DNA from 3 places in the Pseudomaricurvus sp. ABR4_320 genome. Region 1 is predicted to be linked to each of the others. Evidence: predicted binding sites of a transcription regulator. Region 1 holds the regulator's gene; each other region holds the start of a gene.
What was found. The regulator sigma-54, encoded in region 1, starts transcription at its own class of promoters, with help from an activator protein. The targets are predictions, from matches to a motif close to TGGCACANNNNTTGCNNT.

Region 1 (2,270 bases):
AATGTCGTCAGCACTGAGATCGGGAAGATCTTCAGCGATAAGTTCCGACAGAATCTGCAGGGTGCGTTTTTTACTAAGAGACTCAACACCGCAGGCACAGCGGTGTTGAGTGAGAATGTTTTTAAGCTGCATATCTCAACGATGATGATTTTTCAGCTTCTCTTTATGCTTTAACAGTTGCCGATCCAGTTTGTCAGCCAGCATATCGATCGCCGCGTATAAGTCCTCTGATTCGCAATCGGCATAGAAGTCTTTTCCACTCACGTGGACAGACGCCTCTGCCTTCTGGCGTAGTTTATCAACAGACAGGATCACATTGGTACTGGTTATTCGATCATGATGACGTTCGAGTCGATCCAGCTTGTTGGTTACATAGTCTTTTATCGCTGGAGTAAGATCGATGTGATGTCCACTTATGTTGATTTGCATAGATTGCTCCTCTTTTGTGTGTAGACCAGCGCTGTTGGCTGGTGGAGAAGTCGGTTGGTGCTGGACTTCTCTGCATTCAGACCCAAAACAGGGTCTTGAAAATCGATGTTATAGGAGTCTTTTACGTTCATTTGATGGCGGAATGTTGAGAGATTCGCGATATTTGGCGATAGTGCGTCGGGCAACCTGAATACCCTGGTCCGCCAGTAGACTTGTAATTTTGCTGTCACTCAGTGGTTTTTGCGGATTTTCTGCAGCGATGAGTTTCTTGATAATGGCGCGAATAGCCGTTGAAGAGCACTCACCGCCGGATTCCGTACTGACGTGGCTGGAGAAGAAGTACTTGAGTTCGAAAATGCCCTGAGGGGTATGCATATATTTTTGCGTTGTCACCCTGGAAATTGTGGATTCGTGCATGCCGACAACTTCTGCGACATCGTGCAGTACCAGAGGTTTCATCGCTTCTGCCCCATGATCAAGAAACGCACGCTGTTTTTCGACAATACAGGTGGCTACTTTGAGTAGGGTTTCGTTACGACTCTGAAGACTTTTCAAAAACCAGCGGGCTTCCTGCAAATTGTCGCGTAAAAAATTATTGTCCGTGCTGCTGTCGGCGCGTTTCACCATGGCAGCGTAGGTGTCGTTAATTCTAATTTTAGGCGCAATTTCAGGATTAAGGTTAACCGTCCAGCGATCATTTTGTTTGGTGACGAAAACATCGGGTACGACATATTCGGTTTCACCGATGTTAATTTGATCTCCAGGCCTCGGGTTCAGGCTCTGGATCAGCAGGATTGCATCCCGCAATTGAAATTCTTTAAGTTTGGTCTTGCGCATCAACTGCTTGTAATCCCGGTTGCCCAGTAGCGCCAAATGTTCTTTTACGATGAGCTTAGCATCTTTGAGGGCGGGGCAGTCAGGCAGTTGATTGAGCTGTATCAACAGGCAGTCACTCAGGTCTTGGCCGGCAACGCCTGGGGGGTCGAATTGCTGAATTCGATGTAAAACGGCCACGACTTCGTCGAGTTCGAGCTCCTCCAGTTCAGATTCCAGCCCCTGGAAAATTTCATCGACTGTAATGCTGAGAATTCCGTTGTCTTGAACGGCGTCAATGATGGCCATGGCAATGATCTGATCTCGATCGGACATGGGGGTCAGATTCAGCTGCCAGTTCAAATGCTGTTGGAGACTTTCGTCTGTTCCGCGACGGGACTCAAAATCACTGTCTTCCTGCTCGGGAGAGGCGAGGCCGGTACCGGTAGGACCAGCTTGGTAGACATCGTCCCAGCTGGTGTCGACGGGCAGATCTTCAGGTATGGATTCGTTCCAGTCGCCTTCTGCGTTGGCGGTATCTGTCTCGTTTTCGTTGTAGTTGGTCGTCTCTTCAGCACTGGAAGCCTCAGAGTTTGAGGTTTCTGTCGAACTGTTTTTATCGTCGCCGTCTTTGCTGTTTTGCTCCTGTCCACCGCTGTCGACGTCTTCGTCGGATATTTCCAGCATCGGGTTGGAGTCGAGAGCTTCCTGGATTTCTGCCTGAAGATCGAGAGTGGATAGCTGCAACAACCGGATTGCCTGTTGCAGTTGAGGGGTCATGGTCAGCTGTTGACCAAGTTTAAGCTGTAACGATTGTTTCATATCTACGTCGATTACCGATACCGCCGCAGTGAGAGACCGCGATGCGGAATTTGAAATACCGTGTGGCCGCAAGAGAAAACCGGCTGAGCAACAAGCCGAGCGAGTTTCTGAGCTTTAAATCAAGAGTAACCGAGTTGAAACATTTTGACAAGCAAGAAATATGCCTGTTTTTTGGCGCTTGAAAATATTAATTTGGGGAGAAGTGT
Region 2 (2,270 bases), on a different contig from region 1:
GCGGAACATCCATGTTGATAACGATCGAACGCCTGCTGTCGCCAGAAGAGGTAAAACTGTATTTGGCGAAGCTCGCGAGCGCTCAGTGGCAAGCTGGGCGACTGTCAGCGGGCGCCGTTGCGTCAAAGGTTAAATCCAACGAACAGCTTGATGATCGGCAGCCGATTGCCGAAGAGTTGCGTAACCAGATATTGTCCCGATTGGGGCAGCATCCTCAATTTATCTCGGCGGCGCTGCCGAAAACGATTTATCCTCCCAAGTTTAACTGCTACCGCAATGGTGGCACTTATGGTGTGCATGTTGATGGGTCTGTAATGGGGCTCCCTTCCTCGGGCCATTATATGCGGACAGATTTGTCCGCGACGCTGTTTCTTACGGCGCCGGAATCTTACGATGGTGGCGTACTGACGATCGAAACGGCGTTTGGGGTACAGGAGGTAAAATTAGAAGCGGGTGACATGGTGCTTTATCCCTCGAGCAGCTTGCATCAGGTGACTCCGGTGACACGGGGCGAACGGATTTGCGCTTTTTTCTGGATTCAAAGCATGGTGAGAGAGCCCGATCAGAGAACCTTACTCTTCGACCTGGACTCAAGTATTCAGCAGCTCACTCTCGAGCGAGGCTCAGATGATGCTGAGGTGACCCGCCTTTCAGGCATATATCACAACCTATTACGGCAGTGGGCTGACTGCTAAGCCGTCTGTCGAGTGGCGCTCTTAAATTCACTCAGTGTTTTTCAGTTTTCCATACTCTCCGGAGAAGCTTCGTCGGATAACTGTATGATGCTTGACCAACCCCTGTGCTTCCGATAGTATTCTTGACCAATTGGTCAGATAAATAGGCGTTGCCACGTAGCGCGCCAAATCCACATCGCCCAACCTATCTCTGAATCGTTGTATTACCGCGATATTCAGTGATCTGTTTTATCATGATTTCCCTATGGGTGGTTGTTCAGACAGCCTCCTGTGTTCTGCTCAGAGAGATAGTGGCGAAGTTCTTGCTCCTTTTAATGTTTGGGGCATTTACCTCGCCATTCTTAATTTCCAGATCCACCTGACTCAATAGTATCTGTCGATACAGGATTGGCTCGGGAGGTATTCTCTGCTGCAACCAAGGAATCTGTGATGACAGCGTCAGTTCTGCCTCCGGGCGTCTTTTGTTCCCATGGTCCTCGAGCTTTGCGACTCACTGAAATTGGACCCTTGCAGGGAATATCGCTCGCGGTGAAAGACTTGTTCCATCTGCGCGGTGAACGGAATACTGCAGGTAATCCAGCCTGGTGGGAGAGTCACGGGCCCGCCGAAACAACCGCTCTTGCGCTGCAAAAACTGCTGGATGCCGGTGCGGAATTCGTGGGATTCACCCATACGGATGAGCTTGCCTATGCCCTACAAGGGAGCAATTTTCATTACGGTACTGCTGAAAATCCTAGGGTCCCCGGCCATGTCTGTGGCGGTTCCAGCATGGGATCTGCCGCGGCTGTTGCTGCAGGTCTTGCTGATGCGGCTTTGGGCACAGACACCGGAGGCTCGGTCAGAGTACCGGCATCCTATTGCGGCCTGTTCGGCATGCGACCAACTCACGGGGTCGTGTCGTCGGAAGGTTTGATTCCATTGGCGCCCCCCTTTGATACAGTGGGGTGGTTCACTCGCAATGTGCCTCTCTTGCAAACCATTGGTGAGCGACTTTTGCCACCTGATGATGACTTTGACTCGCCTCGAACGGCCGTTTTATGTCGTCCGCTATGGGCGTTTGCGGACCTTCAGATTCAATCTACGTTTTTTGAGAAGGTGCTACCGGTTTTGCACTCTCATTTTTCCAGCGTCGAAGATCTGCCTATTCCCGAGGCTTCTATGTTAGATCAGTTGGGCGAGAGTTTTCGCGTTTTGCAGGGGGCGGCCATTGCGAGCACCCACGGTGACTGGCTAAGGAAGAATGTGGAACACTTTGAGCCCGCGATTGCACAGCGAATTCATATGGCATTGGATTTACAGGATGCTGAAATCGATGCCGCACAAGAGGTGCGATTGCGCTGGCAGGGAGAGTTACAAGCGTGGCTTGCTGATCGCGACTGTGTACTGTTGTTACCGAGCACTGCAACTACCGCACCGGCGATGGGTGCAGATCAATCGGCATTGCGAGGAAGATTACTGCAGTTGACATCCGTGGCGGGCCTTTGGGGGGCGCCACAATGTCACCTGCCTGCCTTCACACTATCTGAAAGCGACGGTGAGATGAGTCATGAAAAACCGTCGGGTTTTTCGGTGATG
Region 3 (2,270 bases), on a different contig from region 1:
CAAAAGGTTTAATGGCGCGGTAACTTCCTCACCGGTTAGATTGCCTGACGAAGGCAGCAGATCATCCAATAAACTGGACGCGGCACTTGAGCCCGTATAGTAACCCGGTGAGGTGCTGGCTGAGGCCAAATCACTCAACAGAGAGCCAGAGGGAGCGGTACCCGTCAGATAGCCGTGTTCCGGGTCTGCAGTGATTTCCACTTCATAGGAGCCTGGTGTGGTTTTATCACCCCAGCCATTAACGGTAATGAAATCAGAGCTGGAAGACGCCTGCGGGGTAAAAATATCTTTAATCAACTCATAGTTGCTGGCGAACGCTTCACTGAAAATCTCTTCATTTAGACTGATGGTACCATCCAGTTCGGTTTGAATCCCCACGTTAGCCAGCGCGTTAAAGCCTTCTTCAATCCCCGGTACCGCAGAGCTGATCAGATTTCGCATCTGATTCAATATCGTTTTGGTGGTGGCATCACGGTAGAGACTGCCGTTGTCTTCAATCTCTTCGTTGTAGCCAATCGCAGGCTCGATCGCCTCTAAAAAGGCATTAAACGCATCGACGAAACCACGCACGGCTTCCTGAGCAACCGACGTGTCTTCAGTAATGCTGACGGTAATCACCTCACCGGGTGTGGCCTTGGCGAGACTGAATTTGAAGCCTTCTAGAACATCATCAATGTCATTGCTGCTGCGTGAAATGGGCAACCCGTTGAAGGTCAACTGAGCGTCGGTCCCCGCCTGCTGTTGCGTTATAGCCTGTGTTGTCTCATCAAAATTGAAGCTCGCCAGCCCTGGAGCCGAGGCATTTTCTGCAGCGGTAATGGAAAGCTGATTTTTCGCGCCGGTTTCCGCGCTGATGAGCAAGCGATAGCCATCAACACCGTCGTTGATGACGCTGGCCTTGACGCCCATATCCGCTTCATTGATGGCGTTCGCCAACCCGGTCAGAGAGTTATTGCTGTCATCGATGGTTATCGTAACGGACTCTTTCGAGGTATCCCCAGTAAAAGTGGATAGATCCTCACTCCATTCGCCAAAGTTAAACGTCAAGGTCCCCTTGCCCACCGCAGAGCTGGGATCTTCGTAGGAAGAGCTCGTAGACAGTGATTGCGACAGCGCAATGGACTCTACCGTGAACGCGTAGTTGCCCACCGGAGCCTCTTCTGCCAGCTCGGTTGGAACGATGCTGGAGTTTTCGCCGAGTGTCGCCGTTTTGGTATTAAACGTTTCTGAATTACCGAGCAGATCTGCACTTTCCTGCAAAGTCGACAACGCACTTCGAACCAATCCGTAGTCAGAAATTTGCGCTTCAATGGTTTCGCGTTTGGTATCAATGGTGTTCTGTTTGACAGAGCCTTCCAATTCGACCAGTTGAGAGGTCAAAGAGCCTGTATCAATACCCGAGCCGGCACCCAGCGCGGTAATGATGTTGCTGCCAATGGTTGTGCTGTCTACTGAGTCCACCATAATGAATAACCTGTGTTGAAGCCTTTTGCTTCTGTGCTGCGGTTAAAGTATTTATCGGCGGGACGAGAAAAACTTGAAGGGTGGATTGGACAAATTTTTTGACAACGTCTACCGCAGAAAATCCATGTATTCTTACTGTAAACGCTAAAATGCAAAGGGAGTGCCAACCAGGAACGGGTTGGTACTCCACTTTGCTCTAGAGTGTTTTCGACATCAACCTTGAACGTTGATCAGATTCAGGGCGTCGTTCTCTTGAACGTTTCGTGCCAGCTCCAAAAAGACTTCATTTGGAATTTGACGAATAATATCGCCACTGTCACGGTCCATCACCTTAACCACCGTTTGACCGGAAGTTTCGTCGACACTGAACTGAAGATCGCGGCGCTCGGATTGAACGAATTCGTTCATCTGGGCGACGGCATCCTGAAGATCCTGTGGGGACGCTTCACGAGTGTCAGCTTTCTTCTGCTCAGGCAGCTCCTCTGTAACCGGCAATTTCTTGCCGGTTTCAGCGGAAGCTGTTGAGACATCGACAGCACCCTTTGATGAAGCAGACCGGGTAAGTGCCGCGGTTGGCAGCTGTCCTGATACTTCATTCATGTGGGTTACCTCTCTAACTCTTTAGTGAAATCCGGGCCGGCTATTCAGCCGGCTCCAGACGCCGAGCTAATTGATGACTCATTAGCGGAGCAGTGAAAGAACTTGCTGCGGAGCAGCGTTCGCCTGAGCCAACATCGCCTGAGAAGCTTGCTGCAGAACCTGGGCCCGAGACAGATTGGCCGTTTCTGCTGCGAAGTCCGCATCGA

Region 2: the regulator sigma-54 is predicted to act here: its motif matches at 987-1,004, upstream of ACXAFR_RS18995 (amidase family protein).
Region 3: the regulator sigma-54 is predicted to act here: its motif matches at 1,613-1,630, upstream of fliD (flagellar filament capping protein FliD).

Annotation. Positions count from the first base shown of each region.
Region 1 is NZ_JBSWVF010000019.1:64,883-67,152, reverse strand. It holds gene ACXAFR_RS23740 (PTS sugar transporter subunit IIA) at 1-132, opposite strand, end outside; gene hpf (ribosome hibernation-promoting factor, HPF/YfiA family) at 136-429, opposite strand; gene ACXAFR_RS23730 (RNA polymerase factor sigma-54) at 538-2,064, opposite strand.
Region 2 is NZ_JBSWVF010000010.1:98,347-100,616, forward strand. It holds gene ACXAFR_RS18985 (alpha-hydroxy acid oxidase) at 1-18, shown strand, start outside; gene ACXAFR_RS18990 (Fe2+-dependent dioxygenase) at 12-695, shown strand; gene ACXAFR_RS18995 (amidase family protein) at 1,125-2,270, shown strand, end outside.
Region 3 is NZ_JBSWVF010000004.1:178,155-180,424, reverse strand. It holds gene fliD (flagellar filament capping protein FliD) at 1-1,464, opposite strand, end outside; gene ACXAFR_RS09840 (flagellar protein FlaG) at 1,678-2,064, opposite strand; gene ACXAFR_RS09835 (flagellin N-terminal helical domain-containing protein) at 2,146-2,270, opposite strand, start outside.